One region of the Arthrobacter sp. FB24 genome, then DNA from elsewhere that is predicted to be linked to it. Evidence: riboswitches for the same ligand, from Rfam matches in the RefSeq annotation. Region 1 holds a riboswitch; each other region holds the start of a gene.
What was found. A riboswitch is a leader RNA that binds a small molecule or an ion and turns the genes downstream of it on or off. The one in region 1 is predicted to bind thiamine pyrophosphate.
Positions count from the first base shown of each region.

Region 2: linked by a shared signal. The riboswitch ahead of ARTH_RS12105 (bifunctional hydroxymethylpyrimidine kinase/phosphomethylpyrimidine kinase) and the one ahead of thiC (phosphomethylpyrimidine synthase ThiC) in region 1 are both predicted to bind thiamine pyrophosphate.
Region 3: linked by a shared signal. The riboswitch ahead of ARTH_RS14130 (FAD-dependent oxidoreductase) and the one ahead of thiC (phosphomethylpyrimidine synthase ThiC) in region 1 are both predicted to bind thiamine pyrophosphate.
Region 4: linked by a shared signal. The riboswitch ahead of ARTH_RS19580 (ECF transporter S component) and the one ahead of thiC (phosphomethylpyrimidine synthase ThiC) in region 1 are both predicted to bind thiamine pyrophosphate.

Region 1 is NC_008541.1:2,777,944-2,783,494, forward strand. It holds gene rpsP (30S ribosomal protein S16) at 1-271, opposite strand, end outside; gene ARTH_RS12595 (hypothetical protein) at 456-893, opposite strand; gene ARTH_RS12600 (VOC family protein) at 1,005-1,880, opposite strand; gene ARTH_RS12605 (amidohydrolase family protein) at 1,964-3,046, opposite strand; TPP riboswitch at 3,132-3,239, shown strand; gene thiC (phosphomethylpyrimidine synthase ThiC) at 3,234-5,114, shown strand; gene ARTH_RS12615 (hypothetical protein) at 5,083-5,551, opposite strand, start outside.
Region 2 is NC_008541.1:2,679,194-2,684,744, forward strand. It holds gene ARTH_RS12105 (bifunctional hydroxymethylpyrimidine kinase/phosphomethylpyrimidine kinase) at 102-1,697, opposite strand; TPP riboswitch at 1,680-1,777, opposite strand; gene ARTH_RS12110 (Rne/Rng family ribonuclease) at 1,895-5,236, opposite strand.
Region 3 is NC_008541.1:3,130,667-3,136,217, forward strand. It holds gene ARTH_RS14120 (thiazole synthase) at 1-586, opposite strand, end outside; gene thiS (sulfur carrier protein ThiS) at 592-828, opposite strand; gene ARTH_RS14130 (FAD-dependent oxidoreductase) at 825-2,177, opposite strand; TPP riboswitch at 2,164-2,283, opposite strand; gene thiE (thiamine phosphate synthase) at 2,310-3,023, shown strand; gene ARTH_RS14140 (ferritin-like domain-containing protein) at 3,024-3,698, opposite strand; gene ARTH_RS14145 (RNB domain-containing ribonuclease) at 3,740-5,212, shown strand; gene ARTH_RS14150 (DEAD/DEAH box helicase) at 5,512-5,551, shown strand, end outside.
Region 4 is NC_008541.1:4,347,856-4,353,406, forward strand. It holds gene ARTH_RS19570 (energy-coupling factor transporter transmembrane component T family protein) at 1-502, opposite strand, end outside; gene ARTH_RS19575 (ABC transporter ATP-binding protein) at 499-2,118, opposite strand; gene ARTH_RS19580 (ECF transporter S component) at 2,135-2,767, opposite strand; TPP riboswitch at 2,841-2,984, opposite strand; gene ARTH_RS19585 (DUF4235 domain-containing protein) at 3,135-3,398, shown strand; gene mnhG (monovalent cation/H(+) antiporter subunit G) at 3,416-3,835, opposite strand; gene ARTH_RS19595 (monovalent cation/H+ antiporter complex subunit F) at 3,825-4,103, opposite strand; gene ARTH_RS19600 (Na+/H+ antiporter subunit E) at 4,100-4,645, opposite strand; gene ARTH_RS19605 (Na+/H+ antiporter subunit D) at 4,642-5,551, opposite strand, start outside.

The DNA.
Region 1 (5,551 bases):
CCTCCTGGCCGGGGAGACCCTTGAACTTCTGCCAGTCACCGGTGATCTTGAGGATCGCGGCAACCTGCTCGGACGGCTGTGCGCCGACGCCGAGCCAGTACTGGGCACGGTCCGTGTCGACCTCGATGTATGAGGGCTCTTCGGTGGGGTGGTACTTGCCGATCTCTTCGATGGCACGGCCGTCACGCTTGGAGCGTGCGTCCATGACGACGATGCGGTAGTACGGTGCGCGCATCTTGCCAAAGCGCTTAAGGCGAATCTTTACGGCCACTTTTGTGGTCACTCCTGTTTCTGAAACGGGGTCGAGCCCGGCGTTCTGCACCCGTGGGGCGGGCCGTACTAGGGGGTTCTAAAAGGACAGGATCCGGACGCGGAGAGAGGGGCCACGCAGATCGAGTACCTGTTTATTGTGCCAGATCGGCGGCGGGATTTCGACTTGACGCCCGGCGGGCCGTTCAGGAAGACCAGACATACAGCCCGGTCCGGGCGTTCGGATCCACACTGCCGGCCATCTGTGCGAGCCGCTGGACATACCCGCGGGCCTCTTCGGAGCCAAAAGGCATGTCCTCCTCCGCCGCCCACCTGGCAGCCACGTCCTCCAGGACATCGCCCTCGCCTTCGGTCTCGTAGCTGAGGAGTTCGGCGAGCGCACGCACCATGGCGGCCGGCACGCCCAGGAGGGAATCGCTGGCCACGTCCACCATGGCGAGCTCGTAGTCCGCTCCCGAGGCGTGGACGGCCGCTCCAGCGAGGTCGCCCAGCTGTTCAATCTCAAAATCGCTGATGTCCGGAATCCGAAGCGCGTCCGGCGCAGCGGGGCCTCCGCCGTCGAGTGCCGCCGCGCGCTTGAGCGCCTCATCGTGGGTGGAAACAAAGATTTCGGTGAAACCCATGAAAATCATCCTCATTCCGTCGGCGGTGCGATGGTCCGGCGGGCAGCTTCGCAGCCTTCCCGGACTTCCGGCTTCAGCCTAACCCAGAAGAACGCGCAGCTCAGCGCCGCCTCAGCGGACGGCGACGCGGATCCGGTTGCGCCACGGATCCTCAAACCGCAGCTCGGCTCCCGTGTGGTGCGACGCGACGCCGGCAACCCGCAAACGGTCGGCGAGCGCGCCGACGTCGTCCGTTTTTGGCACTTCGATCAGGACTTCTCCCAAACCAAGGGTGTCCCGGCGGGGTCCCGCGCCCCTGCTGTTCCAGACGTTCATGGCCATGTGGTGGTGGTAGCCGCCGGCCGAGACGAACAGGGCCTGCCCGTGCCATCCGGCAGTCTTTTCGAAGCCAAGAGTGCCCACGTAGAAGTCGTGCGCCGACTGGACGTCGCCGACCTGCAGGTGGATGTGCCCGACGCCGGCCGCAGCGTCGCGCTGACCGCTCACCGCGTCCTCAGTCAGGTAGTCCTGCAGGAACCGCTGCGGCGGCAGGGCAAGGCTGTCCATCACCACGTTGGCACCTTCCCACGACCAGGCGGTCCGGGGGCGGTCCCAGTAGAGTTCGATGCCGTTGCCCTCCGGGTCGTTGAAGTAGAAGGCCTCGCTGACGAGGTGGTCTGCGCTTCCCGTGAAAAGCCTCGGTTCATACCGGGCAGCAGAGGCCACCGTGGCAGCGAGCGACGGGCGGTCCTTGAACAGCAGTGCCGTGTGGAACAGCCCCGCCTCGCCCTTCGCCGGGAGGTTAAGCCCGGGGGCCGGCGCCAGATGGACCAGGGGCGCTCCGCGCCGTCCAAGGTACACGCCGCCGTCCTGCTCAGCCACGACGTCCAGCCCGAGCGCGCGCTGGTAATAGTCCGTCATCAGCTTCGTGTCGCCCACCTTGAGCATCACCGTGCCCATGGCGAGATCGGCGGGCAGCAGGTCATTGCTGCTGGATTCTGTGGTCATGCCAACTCCAAACTCCGGAAGCTAGGCCGCCGATGTCCGGCGACGCTTACATATAGTAAATTACTTGAAGGTTCAATTTATTCCTAGCGGAGATGCCGGCCCCGAAGAACGATGTGCTTGAGGTGCCGAAGTGTGGCCGGATTGACCCTGGGGTCCAGTTCGCACAGCACGACGTCGGCGCTGGCACCTTCCGCGATGCCGTCCGCTCCCAGCCACTCCCGCGCCGCCCAGGACGCGGCGTCCAGGGCTGACGCCGCTGGCAGGCCGGCGGCGTGGAGCGCCTGGATCTCGTCCACGATCCTGCCGTGGCTGATGACACTGCCCGCATCAGTCCCGGCGTAGATCGCCACGCCCGCTTCGAAGGCCTCGAGGATGCGCTCGTTCCGCCGTTCCCAGAGCGCCTGCATGTGCGCCGCGTACACCGGAAACTTCGCTTTCGCACGAGCCGCGATGTCCGGAAACGTCGCGATGTTGATGAGCGTGGGAACGATGGGAACGCGCTGGTCCACGAACCGGGGGATGTGGCGCGGCAGCAGGCCGGTTCCGTGTTCGATGCAGTCGATGCCGGCGTCGAGCATGTCATCCAGGGTGTCCTCTGCGAAACAGTGGGCGGTCACCCTGGCGCCTTCGTCGTGGGCGGCGCGCACAGCGTCCCGCACCACTGCGGCCGGGAACGACGGCGCAAGGTCGCCGGCGTCCCGGTCGATCCAGTCCCCTACGAGCTTGACCCAGCCGTCACTCGCCAGCGCCTGCTTGCGTACGGCCTCGACCAGTCCTTCCGGTTCCACTTCGATGGCGAATCCCCGGAGGTAGCGGCGCGTCCTGGCGATGTGGCGGCCGGCGCGGATGATGCGCGGCAGCTCCGGCCGCTGCTGGAGCCAGCGCGTGTCGTGGACGGCGCCGGCATCACGGACGAGCAGCGTGCCCGCGTTCCGGTCCGTGACAGCCTGCTCTTCGGCGACGGAATCCGGAACGTCACCGGCTGGTCCTAGCCCGATGTGGCAATGCGCATCGACCAGGCCCGGCAGCACCCAGCCGCTCAACACCAGGTCAGGCGGAGCGGCCGGCCGTGTGAATGTCAGCCTGCCGTCCACGGCCCAGAGGCCCTGCCGTTCCCGGTCCGGGGCGGTGAGCACGGTCCCGCTGAATTCGATGACGCCACGCATGCTTCCAGCCTAGACCGGCCGACTGCCCTCCCCAGTTGTGACCTGCATGTTACACGGACCCGCCCCGGCCCTGTGGTAGCTTCGTCTACGACCACACGGGTGCCCTTGCAAGGGCTGAGATCGGGCTGACGCGGCCTGCGACCGTTGAACCTGTCCGGGTAATGCCGGCGAAGGAAGTGAGTATTCCGTGAATACACAAGAAACACAGCTGATCCCTGCCCAAAACGAGGCCGCCCCCGGCAATTCGGCACCTGCCGAAGCGCAGTCCCTGAAGTCGCACTCGCTGGCATTCATCACCGATGAAGCCACCGGGATCCGGGTGCCGGTGACCGAAATCGCCCTTGAGGACTCACCGGGCGGGGCAGCCAACCCGCCGTTCCGCGTGTACCGGACTGCCGGGCCCGGCAGCGATCCCGTGGTGGGCCTGGAACCGTTCAGGACCCGGTGGATCGAGTCGCGGGCCGACACCGAGCCTTATGGCGGCCGGGAACGGAACCTGCTCGACGACGGCCGGTCGGCCGTGCGCCGCGGCGCCGCATCCGCGGAGTGGAAGGGCGCGCAGCCCGTGCCCCGCCGCGCCGTCGAAGGCAGGACTGTCACGCAGATGCACTACGCCCGGCAGGGTGTCGTGACGCCGGAGATGCAGTTCGTTGCCCTCCGCGAAAACTGCGACGTGGAGCTGGTCCGCAGCGAAGTGGCTGCCGGCCGCGCCATCATCCCCAACAACATCAACCACCCGGAGTCCGAACCGATGATCATCGGCAAGGCCTTCCTGGTGAAGATCAACGCCAACATCGGCAACTCGGCCGTCACGAGCTCCATCGCGGAGGAGGTCGACAAGCTGCAGTGGGCCACACTGTGGGGCGCCGACACCGTGATGGACCTGTCCACCGGCGATGACATCCACACCACCCGTGAGTGGATCATCCGCAACTCCCCCGTGCCGATCGGCACCGTTCCCATCTACCAGGCACTGGAAAAGGTCAACGGCGAGGCCAACAAACTGACGTGGGAAATTTTCCGCGACACCGTGATCGAGCAGTGCGAGCAGGGCGTGGACTACATGACCATCCACGCCGGCGTGCTGCTGCGGTATGTGCCCCTGACCGCCAACCGGGTGACCGGCATCGTCTCCCGCGGCGGCTCCATCATGGCCGGCTGGTGCCTTGCCCACCACCAGGAGAACTTCCTGTACACGCACTTCGACGAGCTGTGCGAAATTTTCGCCAAGTACGACGTCGCGTTTTCGCTGGGCGACGGGCTGCGGCCCGGTGCGACGGCGGACGCGAACGACGCCGCCCAGTTCGCCGAGCTGGATACCCTGGCCGAACTGACGCAGCGCGCCTGGGAGTTCGACGTGCAGGTGATGGTGGAAGGACCCGGCCACGTGCCGTTCCACCTGGTCCGTGAAAACGTGGAACGCCAGCAGGAACTCTGCAAGGGAGCACCGTTCTACACGCTGGGGCCGCTGGTCACGGACATAGCCCCGGGCTACGACCACATCACCTCCGCCATCGGCGCCACGGAAATCGCCCGCTACGGCACGGCCATGCTCTGCTACGTCACGCCCAAGGAACACCTGGGGCTGCCAAACAAGGACGATGTCAAGACAGGCGTCATCACCTACAAGATCGCCGCCCACGCCGCCGACCTCGCCAAGGGCCACCCCGGCGCGCACCAACGCGACGACGCCCTGTCCAAGGCCCGGTTCGAATTCCGCTGGCGGGACCAGTTCGCCCTCTCGCTGGACCCGGTCACCGCCGAATCCTTCCATGACGAGACGCTGCCCGCGGAGCCAGCCAAGACCGCGCACTTCTGCTCCATGTGCGGGCCCAAGTTCTGCTCAATGCGCATCAGCCAGGACATCAGGGACGAGTACGGTTCCGCCGAGGCACAGTCGGCACTCGCCGAGATGGCGGCAGGCATGCGTGAAAAGAGCAACGAATTCCTCGCAGCCGGCGGCAAGGTCTACCTACCCGAGCTGCAGCTTCCAGACCCGGAACGACCGGGCCGGCACGGTGCAGCGACGGGCGACGCTACGACGCCCGTGAGTGCTGACGCCTGCTGACTTCCGCGATGAACGACCGGATAACGCGGTCTCCCTCCACCGAATCCTGAGGCCGGTGTCCGCCCGCGGCAACGCGGTGCTGGGCACCGGTTTCACGCAGGTAACCGGCTATCTCTTCGTAGAGCGGCTCCCAGCCGCCGGTGAGCACGAGCGTGGGGACTCCCGGCACGATCTGCAGTGGCGCCTCCCACGGAGGCGCCTGCAGCCGCAGCCGGCGGGCGGCGTTGAGTGCTTCCGGCGTGGCCGGCCCATCACTGTGCACGGAAAATGCCCGACGGACGAACTCCCGCTGGAAGTCGTCGTCGCCGAGCTGGTGCCGCACGTCAAAAAGCGGCTGCATCAAGGCGCGGTGCGCAGCAGTGGCCGGCAGTTCGGCGGTCAGTGACAGGCACGCGGGCTCCACGAGAGTGAGGGAATGCACCAGGTCCGGGCGTTCC
Region 2 (5,551 bases), 99 kb from region 1:
CCTTCGGCCGCAAATGAGGCTGACTCCGGTGGTAGTACGTGATAGGCGCCACTCTGCTCAAAACAGACTGTTGCCGCAACGACTTCCGGAACCGTGCCCCACTATCGTACCGGCTCGGGAATGCTTTGCGGTGCAGCGTGAAGCCTCGGCGCGTCGAAGAATTCCACCTCGTACCGGCACGACTGCCGGAAGGCCACCCGCATGGCTTGCCGCTCCGCGTCAGACGCGGCACGGGCAGCGTCGTCGGCAATGCGCACCGCCTGCCGGGTGGCGGCGGCAAACCCTTCGTCCGCGTAGGTGCGGAGCCATTCGGCGTACGGGTGGTCCGGGGCCGACCCGGCAGCAAGGAACTGCCCGTGCAGGGTGGCACCCACCTCTGCATACAGCCAGAAGCATGGGAGCACAGCGGCGACGAGTACCCCGTAGCTGCCTGAAACGGATGAGGCCAGCAAGTGGTCCACGTAGGACTTCGTAACCGGTCCGAGTGCGGTGTCCACGTTCCGTGTGCTGAGCCATGTCCGGTGCAGTTCGGACTCGACTTCAAGGCATTGCTGTGCCGACCGCGCCCAGAACAGCTGTTCCACCTCGGTCGGGGCAATGGCGGCGGCGCGCGAAAGTACCCGGGAATAGCCGTTCAGGTAGATGGCATCCTGGGCAAGGTAATAGGCGAAGTGCTGCTCGGTGAGGGAGCCGTCGGCCAGGCCGCGGATGAAGTCGAGCTCGTAGACGGCGTCCAGGTCCGGCCCGGCATCTTGCCAGAGCACCGCTGCGAACCGGCCTTCGGGGGGCGCATCACTTCCTTTGGGGGCCAGGTGGTGGAAATGGTGCACCGGGCCGTTGCCTGTTCCCACGTCCAAGGCGCCGGCTTCCCGGAGCGCCCCCTGCAACCATGGCTTCACTGTCCGCAAGGATTCCTCCCAGTCCCCCAGCCTCGCCTGCGCGGTGGCCATTGCCGAGGACAGGGAGCAGCCGGTGCCGTGGCTGTTCATGGTATCGATCCGCTCGCCGGGTACAACCACAACGTCCTGGGCGAGCAGCCCTGCCGTGTTGACCAGCGCGTCAGGGCACTCCCCGCCGTCGAGGTGTCCGCCCTTGACGAGCACAGTGGCGCCGGTCCGGGCGGCGAGGCGCTTCCCCTGGGCGAGTGCCGCCTCCCAGTCGTCCGCGAGCGGTTCGTTGAGGAGCATCGCCAGTTCCGCCAGGTTGGGAGTGACGAGGTCGGCGAGGGGCAGGAGTTCGCGCAGTGCCGCCTCGGCCGCCTCCTGCAGGAGCCTGTCCCCGCTGGTGGCGACCATCACGGGGTCAAGAACCACGACGGCGGGACGGGCCTTCTCCAGCCAGCTGCGGACAGCGGCGATCACCGAAGAGTCACCCAGCATGCCGATCTTGACGGCGTCAATGCTGATGTCGTCGCTGATGGCTTCAAGCTGGGCCGTCAGGAAATCCGCCGGGGGCACGTGCACGGCACGAACGCCACGGGTGTTCTGCGCCGTCAGGGCGGTGATGGCAGCCATGCCGTATCCGCCGTTTGCGGCAATGCTTTTGAGGTCGGCCTGGATCCCCGCCCCGCCGGACGGATCGGAGCCGGCGATGGCCAGGACCCGGGGCGTACTGCGCAGGACAGTGCCGCCCGGTGATGATTCGCGGGCGACTTCGGAGGCAGGGGTGGGCAGGAATGATGAGGCCAAAGGAGACATCCCTTCGCCGGTGCTAACCGGACAGGTTCAACGGGTGTGGATCTCAGCCGGCCCTGTGCGCGGCACCCCGTGTCAGTCCCCTAGCCTAGCTGTTCCACCGCAACGAACTCACGGGCACGGCCCGAAACCGGCGTATTGCTACGCCAGTCCCGGACCGCACCCGCGATGTCAGCGTGTGGGACCGTGGTGCTGTGGGATCAGAGCTCGGAGGCCGGTACTCCCACACCCAGGATGATCGGCTCGCTGGCCGGTGCCTTGGCGGGCACATCCTTCTTCGCCGGCTCGGGAGCCTTTGCCTCATGGGTGTGCCCTGACGCGGCCACAGGAGCAGTTTCGTGGTGTTCCACGGACGTCTCGTTGGCTGCGCCCTGGGCGCGGCTGGCACTCCGGTGACGGCGGGGACGGCGCGCCCGGCCCTGGACCGCAGTGTGGTCGGTGTAGTCGGCTTCAGCAGCGGGTGCTGCCGGGGCCTGGACCGACGGCACACGGGCGGGTGCCTCGACCGGCGCCTGGGCGGACGGAGCCTGCTGCTCAGCCGGTGACGCCGGAGCCTCAGCAGCTGCAGGCTCACCCAGGTGCGCGAAAGCCTCAGCGAGCCGGTCGAGAGTCAGGGCGGCTCCGGACGCGGGTGCTTCGCCGGCATGCTCAACAAACGGCAGTGCCACCTTTTCGCCACCGAAGGTCAGAACGGCCGCGGGCCGTCCTGCGGCTGCTGCTTCAGATTCCGACACCTTGGCCGGCCTTGCCGTGGCGGGCTGGGTGGTGGACGGCTGGGCCGCCCCTTCCCCGGCCGTCGCTCCGGCTTGCCCGGAAGGAGCCTGCGCGGCGAGTGCCTGGCCGACAGCCTGTGCGGCACTTGCCTGTGCGGCGGCCGCCGGGGCTGCATGGCCCGTCTCGGAGTCATGCAGGTGGGCGGCGTGTGCTGCCGCAGCGATGTTGGCCAGGGCAACGCGGGTCGCTTCAGCCTTGGCGTGGCGTTCGGCTTCGGTGGGCTCGTGGTGCACCGGGGCCGGCGTCAACGGAACAGCCTCGGAGGCCGGCTGGCCGCCCTTGCCGCGGCGGCGGCTCTTGCGCTCCGTCCGGGGAGGCTGCTGGGCTTCCGTCCGCTGCACGTGGTGCTCGGCGGCAACAGTGTTGGCCCGGCGGTGTTCCACCGGCTCGTCGTGGGTGACGATGCCGCGGCCGGCGCAGGCCTCGCACTGCTCGCCGAAGACCTCCAGCAGCCCGGTGCCCATGCGCTTGCGGGTCATCTGCACCAGGCCCAGCGAGGTCACTTCCGCAACCTGGTGCTTGGTCCGGTCGCGTCCGAGGCACTCCACCATGCGGCGCAGCACAAGGTCGCGGTTGGATTCGAGCACCATGTCGATGAAGTCGATGACGATGATGCCGCCGATGTCGCGCAGCCGCAGTTGGCGCACCACTTCTTCAGCCGCTTCCAGGTTGTTCTTGGTGACGGTTTCCTCCAGGTTGCCGCCGCTGCCGGTGAACTTACCGGTGTTTACGTCCACCACGGTCATGGCTTCGGTGCGGTCGATCACGAGGGAGCCGCCGGAGGGCAGGAAGACCTTGCGGTCCAGGGCCTTGTGGATCTGCTCGTCGATGCGCCAGGCCGCGAAGATGTCCGTGTCCTTGGTCCACTTTTCGAGCCGCCCCACCAGGTCCGGTGCCACGTACGTCACGTACGCCTCGATGGTGTCCCAGGCTTCCTCGCCGGAGACGATCAGCTTGGAGAAGTCCTCGTTGAAGACGTCCCGGACCACCTTGATGGTGAGATCCGGTTCGCCGTAGAGGAGCTCCGGAGCAAGGATCTTCGTGGACGTGGCCTGGCTTTCAATGCCTTCCCATTGGGCACGCAAGCGGTTGATGTCGTGCGTCAGTTCTTCCTCGGACGCGCCCTCGGCAGCGGTGCGGACGATCACACCGGCGTCTTCCGGCAGGCGGTCCTTGAGGATCCGCTTAAGGCGGTTGCGCTCGACGTCGGGCAGCTTCCGGGAGATGCCGGTCATGGATCCGCCGGGAACGTACACGAGGTACCGGCCGGGCAGCGAGATCTGGCTGGTCAGGCGTGCACCCTTGTGGCCGACCGGATCCTTGGTGACCTGGACCAGCACGGAGTCGCCGGATTTCAGCGCGTTCTCGATCCGGCGCTGCTTGCCTTCGAGGTTGACGGCGTCCCAGTTGACTTCACCGGCGTAGAGGACTGCGTTGCGTCCGCGTCCGATGTCCACGAAAGCGGCTTCCATGGAAGGCAGCACGTTCTGGACCTTGCCCAGGTAGACGTTGCCGATCAGGGAGTCCTGCTGGGTCTTGGAAACGAAGTGCTCAGCCAGGACGCCGTCCTCCAGGACACCGATCTGGATTCTGTCGTCGCGCTGGCGAACGATCATCTGGCGGTCCACCGACTCCCGGCGGGCCAGGAACTCGGCCTCGGTGATGACAGTACGGCGCCTGCCGGTGTCGCGGGATTCGCGGCGGCGCTGCTTCTTGGCCTCAAGCCGGGTGGAACCCTTGACGGACGTGACGCGGTTGTTGACCGGCGCCTCGCTGATGGCCCGGGGTGCACGGACCCGGGTCACCGTGTTGGGCGGGTCGTCGTCTCCCCCGCCCGTCAGTTCGAGGTCCTGGTCACCGCGGCGGCGGCGACGACGACGGCGGGAGGTAACGCCGTCGTCCGCGGTCCGGGTGGATTCCTCATCCGAGTCCTCGTCGCCCGCTGCGCCTTCGGCGGATTCGGCGGATTCGGCCTCACCGGCAGTTTCCCGGTCGGTCACACGGCTGCGGCCACGGCGTCCGCGGCTGCGGCGCCGACGGGAGCCGCCTGCGTCTACCTCTTCGGTGTCCTCTTCCGTGTCTTCCTCGTCGTTTTCCTTTGCCACGGCAGGCGCGGCTGCCGGACGGACCACGGTGCTCAGGTCCGGTGCCTGGAAAATCATGGACGTCACCGAACCGGGCTCGAGGAAGAGCGCGCCGACGGGACTGGCGGCTTCGGCTGCCGCGGGCTGCTCAGTGGCAGCCACGGGAGCGGCGGGTTCCTGGACTTCTGTTTCCTGGGCTGCGGCAACCACTTCTTCTTCAGCTGCCGGCTCGGCAACGGCCGCAACATCCCGGGCCTCGGTACCCAGGGTGACGGCAGGCTCGGCGGCCTGGGGGGCTTCGGCGGCTTTCGCGGGGGCCTTGGCGCGCGAGGCCCGGCGACGGACGGGCTTTTCGACGACTTCTGCCGTCCCTACTGCCTCCCCTGCGGGTGCAGTGTCGGCCTGCACCGCGTCCACGGGGGCGGCGGAGTCATCGGCAAAAACCGGAAGCGGTTCGGCGGGCTCCACCTTCTTGCGTGAACGGCTGCGGCGCACCGGGGACTTTTCCTCCGCGGCGGCATCGGCTGCGGGAGCTTCCGCGGGAGCTGCCTCCGCTTCGACGGCTTCCGCCTTCGGGGCGGCCTTGCGCCTGGTGCGGACGGCCCTCTTGGGCGCTTGGGGCGCTGCAGCCTCTTCGCTGGCAGCTGCTTCTTCATTAACGGCTAGAACCTGGTCATTATCCATATGTGGCGACACTCCTGCCCCTGACGCACCGCCACATCCGGCACCCATTGGGGCACATATTGTCAAAACCCGCAGGCGTTGACAGAAGTCAATTGGATACCCTCAGGTTCGCACCGGCAGTGGGGTGCGGCAGCCCTGGAGGGCCGGCGACGTTGTTCTGAAACCCGTTGTTCCTCAAAGCCACAACCAGGTGCCGTCCAATGGCATTGCCGGGAGGCCGGGATCAATCGTGGATCCGGAGCGTGCCCTGCTCATCATTGGCGGTCTTACAAACAAGCCACCGGACCGGAATCCGAATGTGGATCGTATTCCAGC
Region 3 (5,551 bases), 350 kb from region 1:
CGGGAACGGATGCCCTGGAAACGATGAGCTCAATGTTGTGCGGGTTCAGGATGCCCAGGCCGGTGCCGATCGGGGACCCGAGGGGCATCACGGCGGTGGCCCCGAGGTTCTCCAGCCGAAGCGCCAGCACGGGGTCGTCATTCGTGTAGGCGAACACCTTGAACCCGCGGTTTACCAGCTGCTCGGTGGCGTCCACCAGCTCCACGGCGTCCGGCAGCAGGGTGTGTTCGTCGGCGATCACTTCAAGCTTCACCCAGTCAGTCTCCAGCGCCTCCCGCGCCAGTTCCGCCGTCATCACGGCGTCCCGTGCGGTGAAGCAACCGGCGGTGTTGGGCAGGACCCGGATGTTGTGGTCCACCAGGAGCTGGAAGAGCGAGCCTGTTTCGGCCGGCGAGTAGCGGCGCATGGCCACGGTGGTCAGTTCCGTTCCGGACGCGATCAGGGCGGCCCCCAGCCCATCGAGGCTGGGAGCACCGCCGGTACCCATGATCAACCGTGATCCTAGCGGCACGCCGTCCACGATGAAGGCGTCCGCCGCAGCCTGCTGCCCGGTCCCTGCCGTGCCGGCAACCGTTGTTCCTGCCATGATGCTCAACCTCCCTGTACCGCGGTAACAAGTTCGACGTCGTCGCCCTCGGCCAGTGCCGTGACGAACCATTGGCTGCGCGGCACCACCTCGGAATTCCGCGCTACCGCCACGCCCAACTTTTGGCCGTCGGCAGCCTGCCCGTTTGGCGCGAGGTTCCTGCCGGTGACCTGGCTGACGAGGGTGGTGACGGACGCGCCGTCGGCCACCGCGTGTGCCGTGCCGTTCAGTGTGATGTTCATGCTGTTTCCTTGTTCGGGTCAATTGTGACGGTGTGCGCGGGAGTTGCCGGTCCGGCCGAAACGCCGGAAAACCGGTCGGGCCGGAACGGGGTCCAGCGTGGATCGGCGTCGCCGTCCATCAACTGCCTGCAGATGGACGCCGCGGCAGGAGTGAGCAGGACGCCATGCCGGAAAAAGCCGGTGGCAATGATCAGCCCCTCAATATCCATGCCGGTTCCTGCGGCCGCTACTCGGCCCAGCAGCGGCGCGTTGTCCGGCGTTCCCGGACGGGCCCTCGCCGTGGCTTCGAGCAGTTCCAATTCGGCGACGGCGGGGACCAGCACCTGCGCATCGCGGAGCAGCTGGTAGACGCCGCCGGCGGAAACGGCCGACCCTGCGGGTGTTACGGGCCCTGCAGGCGCCGTAACGGCGGTGCCGATGCCCGCTCCTGACAGCGAATCTTCACGCTGCGTGGCCCCAATAACCACGGTGCCGTCCTGCCGGGGCACGATGTAGACGGGAACTCCGTGGACCATTCCTCGGACCGTGGATGTCACCAGGGGCTGCAGGTAGGCGGGGACGCGCAGGCGCAGGATGTCGCCGTACACGGGGCGCAGCGGCAGCTGAAGTCCGGGAGGCATTCCGCCCAGGGACGCGGATTCCAGTCCGTTGGCAATGATTGTTTCGCCAGCGTGCACGGTGCCTCCCCCGGCCAGGCTGACGCCGCTGACGCGCCCGTCGTCCCAGAGCAGGCCGGCGGCCCGGTCACGCACGGCGGCCCCTGGCAGGAGCTCCGCGATCCGGGCGAGGAGTTTGCGGGGATCCACCTGATGGTCGGCCGGGATGTCGAAGGCGCAGGATATCCCGGGGCTCAGCAGCGGCTCCCGTGCCCGGGCTTCCCTGACCGTCAGCGGTTCCACCGTTAGGCCGCTGGCCTGCTGGACGGCGCGCAGGTCGGCGAGCGCCCGGCGGTCTGCGGCGTCGGCACCCACGGCGAGGGTCGCCGTCGTAAGGTAGCCGGTGTCCGGGCCGTCGCCGCCGTGTTCATGGGAGGCACGCCCGGTTTCCAGGCCGGCCGCGAAGGCCGGCCACAGTCCCGAGGAGTGGAGCATGAGCTCCAGGAGGTCTTCCTCCTGGTAGTGGAGTTCGCTGACCGGCGCCAGCATGCCTGCGGCGGCCCAGCTCGCGCCCGTTCCCGGTGCGTCGTCGATGATCACCACGGACCTGCCCGACTTCCGGGCTTCCCAGGCGATCCCGTGGCCGATTACTCCCCCGCCGATCACGGCGACGTCTGCGCTGATGTGCACGCCGTGCCCGTCGCGACTGCGCGCGGGTGGGCGGGTGGGCGGGGATTGCGGGGTCATTGTCATCCTTCCCTACGCCGGTACTAACCGGATCAGGTCAAGCGGTCGGCTCTGACGCCCTCTCAGCCCTGCAGCTTTGTGACAGCTGCGGCGGGCTCCCGCGGTACTCCCCCAGTTTAGGGGAACTAGGCTTGTGCCATGACCGAGCAAGCTCTCCTTACTGATGCCCGCCTGTACCTCTGCACTGATGCCCGCACGGACCGCGGCGATTTTGCCGACTTCGTTGATGCCGCCTACGCAGGCGGCGTGGACATCATCCAGCTCCGCGACAAGGGCCTGGAAGCGGCCGAGGAGCTCGAGCTGCTCGAAGTACTGGAAACCGCGGCCCGCCGCCATGGCCGGCTGTGGTCGGTCAACGACCGCGCGGACATCGCCTCGCTCTCCGGCGCCCCGGTGCTTCATGTAGGGCAGAAGGACCTCCCCCTGGCGTCCGCCCGGAAGTTCCTCGGCGGTGAAGCCGTGATCGGCCTGTCCACGCACAGCCACGGGCAGATCGATGCCGCCATCGCCGCATCCCGTGGTGCGGGAGGCCTGGATTATTTCTGCGTCGGGCCGGTGTGGGCCACTCCCACGAAGCCGGGCCGTGCCGCCGTCGGCCTCGAACTGGTCCGCTATGCGGCGGAAGCCGCCGGCAAAACGACCGCCAAAACAACTGGCGGCGCTGCGGGGCCAACGGTTGACGGGCCGCGCCTGCCGTGGTTCGCCATCGGCGGCATCGACCTGGGCAACGTAGAACAGGTGGCGGCTGCAGGAGCGGAGCGGATCGTGGTGGTCCGCGCCATCACCGAGGCCGACGACCCCGCCGCGGCCGCGAGGTCGCTGCTGGCGGCACTCGACGCCGGCGCATCCTGACTATCCGGTCAGGCCGAGCTGCGTCATCCGCTTGGAGTGCTTCTCTGCCAGCCCGGCGATCAGCCCACTGACCAGCTCTTTCGCGGCGGCACTGTCCTCGCCGCCGATCAGGCTTCCCAGGAACGCATGCTCGTAGCTGACGCGCTGCGCCTGGGTCAGTGCTTCGCCCAGCAGCCGCCTGCCCCATAGGGCAAGCCTCGACGCGAGCCTCGGATCATCGGCGAGCGCGCTCCTCAGCCGTTCGCGGAGAACTTCCGTTGTCTCGTCGGAGGCCTGGATCTGTTCGATGACGTCCCGCGTTCCGGCATCAACATAGCGGGAGATAGCCCGGTAGAAGTCTGCAGAAACCGTATCGATCACGTAGGCCTTCATCAGTGATTCGTACCAGTCGGCCGGGCGCGTCCGTGAATGGAAATAGTCCACGGCCGCCTGGAACGGCAGCATGGCATCCTCGGCGTCGATCCCCATGGCCTCAAGCCGGGCGCTCACCAGCTCGTAGTGCCGGAACTCCACCACGGCAATCCTGCCGAGCACGGCCCGGTCGTGAAGGGTCGGCGAATACCGCGCGTCAGCGGAGAACCTCTCGAAAGCTGACAGCTCGCCGTAGGCCATCATTCCGAACAAGTCTGCGACGAAACGGTTGTAGCGAGCGGTGTCAGCCGGGGATGTGCTCATCGTCCAAGACTAATGGCGCAAATGGAGCTAACCTGACTTTCGTGTCACATCATCACCTGACTCCAAATGTCCACGAACAGACCAACCGGCTGGCCGAAGCGCTGAACGCGCTGCGCACGGAGTTGGAGCTGCCCGGGCCCTTCCCTGACGATGTCCTGCGGGATGCGCTGGCGGCCATCGCGGAACATAAGATGCCTGACCTGGACCTCACCGATGTGGGCTTTGTGACCATCGATCCCCCGTCTTCCACTGACCTGGACCAAGCCCTCTTCATCGAACGGTCAGGCGACGGGTACAAGGTTTTCTATGCCATCGCCGACGTGCCGTCCTTTGTGGCACCGGGCGGTGCGCTCGACGCCGAGACGCGCCGCCGGGGGCAGACGTTCTACGCCCCGGACGGTCGGATTCCGCTGCACCCGGAGGTCATCAGCGAGCAGGCCGGCAGCCTGCTTGCCGGCCAGTTGTGCGCCGCCTTCGTGTGGGAGTTCGACCTGGATGCGGCGGCCCAAGTGGTGTCGGTGCTGGTGCGCCGGGCCAGGATCCGGAGCCGGGCGAAGCTCACCTATAAGGGAGTCCAGGCCGAGCTGGATTCCGGCAGTGCCGCCCCCGTCCTCCTGCTCCTGAGGGAGGTAGGGATCAAGCGCGTGGAACTTGAGCGGCTCCGCGGCGGCGCCAGCCTCAACATGCCGGAACAGGAAATCGAACAGCTGCCCGACGGCGGCTACCGCATCGTGGCGGCTCCGCCCCTCCCCGTGGAGGACTGGAATGCGCAGATCTCCCTCATGACCGGCATGGCTGCGGCTGACCTTATGCTCGAAGGCAAGGTCGGGATCCTGCGTACCATGCCCGCCCCCGACGAACGGTCGCTCCTTCATTTCAAGCGGCAGACAAACGCGCTCGGAAAGCCGTGGGACGGCGAGGCGAGCTACGGCGAGTACCTGCGCTCCCTTGACCCCACCGACCCCCGGCAGCTGGCCATCCTGCACTCCGCCGGGATGCTGTTCCGGGGCGCCGGTTACACGCCCTTTGACGGCACAGTGCCGGAGGACGCCATCCAGTCGGCCATCGGGGCCGCCTATGCACACACCACGGCACCGCTGCGCCGCCTGATCGACCGCTTCGTCCTGGTGATCTGTGAGGCGCTGAGCAACCGGACCGCGGTTCCCGACTGGGCCCGCGAGGCACTGCCCTCGCTGCCGGAAATCATGGGCGCCTCGGACCAGCTGGCGGCCAGGATGGAACGGCTGGCCCTGGATACGGTGGAGGCCGCCCTGCTCGTCAACCACATCGGGCAGGAGTTTGACGCCGTAGTCATCTCCGGGTCGAAACCGGGCAAGCCCAACGGGAACGGCGGGAACGGGAACGGCAACGGACCGTCCGGCATCATCCAGATCGCAGACCCGGCGGTGACGGCCCGGTGCCCCGGCGAACTCGAATCCGGCACCACGGTCCGGGTCAGGCTGATCTCGTCAGACATCCGCACGCGGGTGATCCGGCTTGAGCTGGTGGAGTGATTGCCGGCAGATTGCGGACCGCGTCCGGGGCGTCAGTCGGGGATGGTTGCGGGCAACAGCTAGACTGAGGGGGTAGTAATGGATGCCCGGTCGTTGATTTCCATGATTTTTGAATTCAACAAGCCCGCCCCTACGCGATCTTGAGATACACCCGCTGGTCCCCAGTGCCAGCATTTAGATAGCCCGCGATCGGCTTCCACTGGATTTGCTTGCGCGCCCGAGCGTGCTCCGGAACGGCCTCGCGGCCGGCCCCGTTGAGCAAGCAGCGCCAATGCCCAAATGAATAAGGAAACTCCCCTGTGAGTGAATTGCATACGCACCAACTTCTGACCGACGAAA
Region 4 (5,551 bases), 1.6 Mb from region 1:
TCTGCCATTCCTCGGCCATCAGCCCCACGAGCCGCATGGCGGCCAGCGTACCCAGCACGAAACGGTGCGGCAGCTTCGCCTTCTGGGCGAGGGCGTCTGCCAGGTCGGTCGGGTCCGTGCAGCTCATCAACAGCACCGCGGGGAGGGCGATTGCCACCCCCCGCAGCAGGAATCCCAGCCCCAGCTCCAGCGAGCCTTCACTGATGGACCAGATCCCGACGTCGAGCAGTATCCTTCCGGCGTCCGGCGCCAGGATCGAAGTGCTCCAGCCGCCCAGTGCAGCCGCCACGATCAGTGGCCAGCCACGCTGCCAAAGCAGCGCGACGGTCAGTCCGGCCAGCGGAAAGAGCAGCAGCTCGAAGGCCAGCGCAACGGAGGCGGACACCCAGTCGATGGACAGCGCCAGCACTACGGTCATCAGCATCACGACGGCGAACTTGGCCAGCGGATTGGCCCGGGTGAGCAGGGCGTGGTTCGCCTGCAGGGTCAGCGCTTCCCTCACGGTGCAGCCACCTCCGGGTTGCGCAGGCCGGGACGGCCGGGCTCAGGCGTGCCAAGATTCAGCTCGGTGCCGCCGAGGACGTCGCTGAACTCCTGGTCGTGGGTCACCGACACCACGGCGGTGCCGGCGTCGAGGAGTTCGGAGAGGAAGGACGCCAGTTCCGCCCAGGTATTGGCATCCTGCCCGAAGGTGGGCTCGTCGAGGATCAGCACGCGGGGATGGGCGGCCAACACGGTGGCGACGGACAGCCGGCGCTTCTCTCCGCCGGAGAGCGTGTAGGGGTTGGCGTCCACCAGCTTGGTCAGCCGGAGACGCTCCAGGAGTTCGTCCACTCGGTCCTCTCCGTGGCCCAGGTGCCGCGGGCCGAACATCAGCTCATCCAGCACCCGGCCGGTGACGAACTGGTGCTCCGGCTCCTGGAACACGGTTCCGATCCGGGAGATCAGCTGCTCCGCCTTCCACTTGTACGGGTCAATGCCGGCACCTTCGCTGAGGTCAACCGTGGCGGAAACCGTGCCCGCCACCGGCTGGAGCAGGCCGGCGAGGGTCAGGGCAAACGTGGACTTTCCGGAACCGTTCGGCCCCGTGATGGTCAGTGCCTGGCCGGCACGGACCTGCGCCGTGATGCCGGACTGCACCGGTACCGGCTGGACAGCCTTGAACCGCCGCCGGCGGGGACGTTCGCGGGACACGGCAAGGTTCTCGGAGGCCAGCAGGAGGTTCCCGGCGCCCGGCTCTCCCGGGCCGCCCTGCGCTCCGGTGCCGGGTGCTCCGGTGGCACCGGTCCGCGCCCGGGTGGCGGGCACGTACCCGGGCACCCAGACGCCGGCGGCAACGAGCATGTCCCGCGCCTCTGCCAGGACCTGGTCCGGGGGGCCGTCCAGGAGCACCGCGGTGTCCGTGGCGGATCCCGGCTGCAGCACCACGATCCGGTCCACAAGGTCTTTCCATACGCCCACGCGGTGTTCCACCACCACCAGCGTTGCCCCGGTCTTGTCCAGGCACCGGCCCACGGCGTCACGGACTTCCAGGACGCCCGCGGGGTCCAGGTTGGCGGTGGGCTCGTCGAGGAGCAGCAGTCCTGGGCGCATGGCGAGGATGCCGGCCAGCGCGAGGCGCTGCTTCTGCCCGCCGGACAGGGCCGACGTCGGGTGGTCCAGCGGCAGGTGGGCCAGCCCGACGTCCTCGAGCGCCTCTCCGACACGCGTCCAGATGTCCGGGCGCGGGACGGCGAGGTTCTCGGCGCCGAAGGCGACGTCGTCCCCCACGCGGGAAAGGACCACCTGCGTCTCGGGGTCCTGCTGCATCAGGCCGGCTCGCCCGCGCCGGGCACGCGGCGGGGCGCCGTCGATCAGCAGGGTGCCGGTCTCGTCGGAGTCGTCGGCATCCGGCGTTCCGTCGTGGTGGGCTCCGGAGTCGCTGTCACCGAGCACCCCGGCGAGGGCATGCAGCAGCGTGGATTTGCCCGCGCCGGAGGGACCCAGCAGCAGCACGCGTTCGCCCGGCCGAATGTCCAGGTCCAGGCCGTGGACGGCGGGCCGGGACCGGCCGGCATGCCGCCAGCCCCAGCCGCGTGCCGTGACCGCTGCCGGGCGGACGGTGTCGGAAGACGTCATGAGCAGTGTGCGTTCATCAGGAGAAGACGGGCTCCGCCGCTGCCTTGCGGGAGGCGAAGGAGCTCAGCACGCCGGTCCGGGCCAGGCCGCGGGTGGCGATCCAGGACAGGCCGCCGGCGATGATCGCACCGGAGATGGCCGTGAAGATGATGTAAGCCAGCTTGTCGCCGGCGGCGTAGGCGATATTCCACCCCCACGGGGCGAACGAGTCGTTCAGGCCGCAGAAGAGGCCCGCAGCGGCACCGGCCAGTAGCGAAACGGGGAGGTTGAACTTCTTGTAAACGAACACCGCGAAGATGATCTCCGCACCGAGCCCCTGCACGAAGCCGGAGAACAGCACGGACGCGCCGTACTGCGAGCCCATGATCAGCTCACCGGTGGCGGCCACTGTTTCGCAGAACAGGGCGGCTCCGGGCTTGCGGATGATCAGCATGCCCAGGACGGCGGGAATCATCCAGCCGCCTGCGATGAGGCCGGTCAGCGGCGGGTAGACGGCGTTCATGGGCGGCGAAACGGCAGCGGCCCCCTGGGACCAGGCCCAGAAAATGACGCCGCCGGCTACTGCGATCAACGCGGCAACCACAATGTCCACCACACGCCAGTTGTACTTGCTGTTGCCAAGCGTCTGCTTGGCCGTCATTCCAGTCATTTTCTTCCTCCTGAGGTACAGGAGGGGAGAGTGCTACCCGGGCAGTCCGCGGCTTCCGCCGCCAGCTGCCGGACACTCTGAGAACTCGACTCCCTTGCGCCGGTACTAACCGGATCAGGTTCGAGGGTCTGCGGCTGTCCGCACTCTCAGCGCCCGCCTCCGGTTCCCTGGAAATGTTCCAGTGATGCCCGACGGCGACGCTCCCCTGTCGTATCAATTCGCCCTTGTGGGCGTGGATTAGTTTACACCCGCGGGCCCGCGAAATCCCGGGGAGGGTGTCACAATGCGCGGTGATGCGGCCGGGTTGATGCGGCTAGGCTAGGGGAAGCCCTGTTTCCGTCGTTTCCCACCTGTAAGGGGTACTGGAGTGAGTTTTTTCATCAAGCTGCTTGGAACCGGAGTGAGCCTGCTTGCCGGATTCGCCGGCACCAAGGCCGTTGACGTCGTCTGGGAAAAGATCACCGGCCGCAAGCCCCCGAAGGGCGACAAGGACGACGTCCCCACCACCCTGCGCAGCGCCCTGACCTTTGCGCTGATCTCGGCGGCTGTCAGCGCCATCATCCAGGTCCTGGCCAACCGGGGCACGCAGCGTGCCATCACCCGCTTCGCCAAGAGCCAGGACATCGTCTAGGCATTTGAGGGCCGCCGCTAGGCTGCGCCGTCGTCATCCTCGTCGGCGGCGCGCTTGGCGGCGGCCTTTTTGTCGGCTGCCTTCAGCACCACGGCCTCCAGTTCATCCGTGGTGAGCAGTTCCTTGTGCAGGTGCTTGGTGCGGTAGCCTGCCCTGCCCACCATGTGGGCAGACACCGGAACGGTGAGCACCTGGAAGATCCACGCCACGAAGAGCACGGGCCACACCCACCAGGTCCGCAGCTGCAGGCCCACCGAGGCCAGCAGCAGGAACAGCCCCAGCACCTGGGGCTTGGTGGCGGCGTGCATCCTGCTCATCAGGTCGGGGAAGCGCAACAGGCCGACCGCCGCACCGAGGGACATCAGGGCGCCCACCACCATAAAGACGGCCGACACTGCATCAATGATTGTGTCCACGGCAGATGGTTCAGGATTCATGGGGCTGCTCCCGCCGGTCGGCCACGAAGCGCGCCACGGTCACGGATCCGATGAACCCGATGATGGACAGCGCCACGAGCAGCATCAGGTTGTTCAGGTGCCGGTTGACGGCCATGTCTATGCAAAGCGTGGCACCGATGATGGCCAGCAGCACGTCAGAGGCCAGCACCCGGTCCAGCAGGGACGGGCCGATGGCGATCCGGACAATCGCCCCGGCTGCCGCCAGGGACAGGATCACGGCCGTCACGGCCAAGACAACGCCCATCATGCCCCTACCTCCTGTTTCAGTGCGGCCAGTTCCTCGCGGGTGCCCATGATCCTGATCAGTGCCGCCTCTGCGTCCCGGACCTCTTTGCGCAGGTTCACAATGTCCTCTCCGCTCCGCACGTTGAGTCCGTGGATGTAGAGCGTGGACGTGGAGCGGTCCACCTCAACCACCAGCGAACCCGGAATCAGCGAAATGACGTGGCCGGTGGCCGTCACCATCAGGTCCGAGTGGCTGCGCAGCTTGACCGCGACGACCGCGTTGGTCACCTTGGGCCCGCGGGCCAACGCCAGGTACAGCACCTGGAAGCTGGCGGCCACAACCTTGGCCAGGAACACCAGTGCGAACGGAACTGCCCGCACGATGCTGAAGCGGCCGCCCAGCTCCACCGGGGGCAGGTAGAAAAGCCGTGCCACCACTACCGCGATCAGCGCACCGAACAGCAGGTTACCGGGGCTGAAGTCCTGCCAGAGCGCTGCCCAGACGAACACCAGCCAGACGAGGAGGGGCAGTTCCTGCCGGATTGAGATCCGTCGGCGGTTCATTTGTTCCCCTCCTGCTGGACGGGTTCAGGCTGGGCGATCGGGGGCACGGGGGCGTTTTCGCCCAGCACGGCCTGGATGTAGGCGGACCGGTCCAGCATTTCCACGGCCGACTGGTCCGCCACCCGGAAGAGCGGCCCGGCAAAGACGGTGAGCGCCACACCGAAGGCCACGAGGCCCAGGGTTGATCCCACCATGGTCCGCGGCAGCAGCGTGACATTGCGCTTGCCTGCGCGGTCGCCCGTCTCGGAATCCTCAGGGGCCGCGAGCAGCACGGGGTCCGGGTTCTCGGCGTCCTCGGGTTTGCGCCAGAACGCGCGGTTCCACACACGGGCGACGGCCAGGAGCGTCAGCAGGCTGGTCACGACACCGCCGATCACCAGGGCGTAGGCCAGCGGGGTGCCAAGCTGCACACCGGCCTGCAGCAGCCCGAGCTTGCCCAGGAAACCCGAGAACGGCGGGATGCCGGCCAGGTTCATGGCGGGGATGAAGAACAGCAGGGCCAGGATCGGGGACAGTTTGGCCAGGCCGGCGACGCGGTCGATCGACGAGCTTCCGCCGCGGCGTTCGATCAGGCCCGTGACCAGGAAGAGGCTGGTCTGGATGGTGATGTGGTGGGCCACGTAGAACACCGCCGCGCCAAGTCCGGCCACCGAGGACATCGCCAGCCCGAACACCATGTAGCCGATGTGGCTGACGAGGGTGAACGAAAGAAGGCGCTTGATGTCGCTCTGGGCCAGCGCACCCAGGATTCCCACCACCATGGTCAGTAATGCCACCACCATCAGCGGAGTGTTCAGCGAGTCCCCCGGAAAGAGGAGCGTCTCGGTGCGCACCATGGCATAGACCCCCACCTTGGTCAGCAAGCCGGCGAACACCGCCGTGACGGGGGCTGGTGCCGTGGGGTAC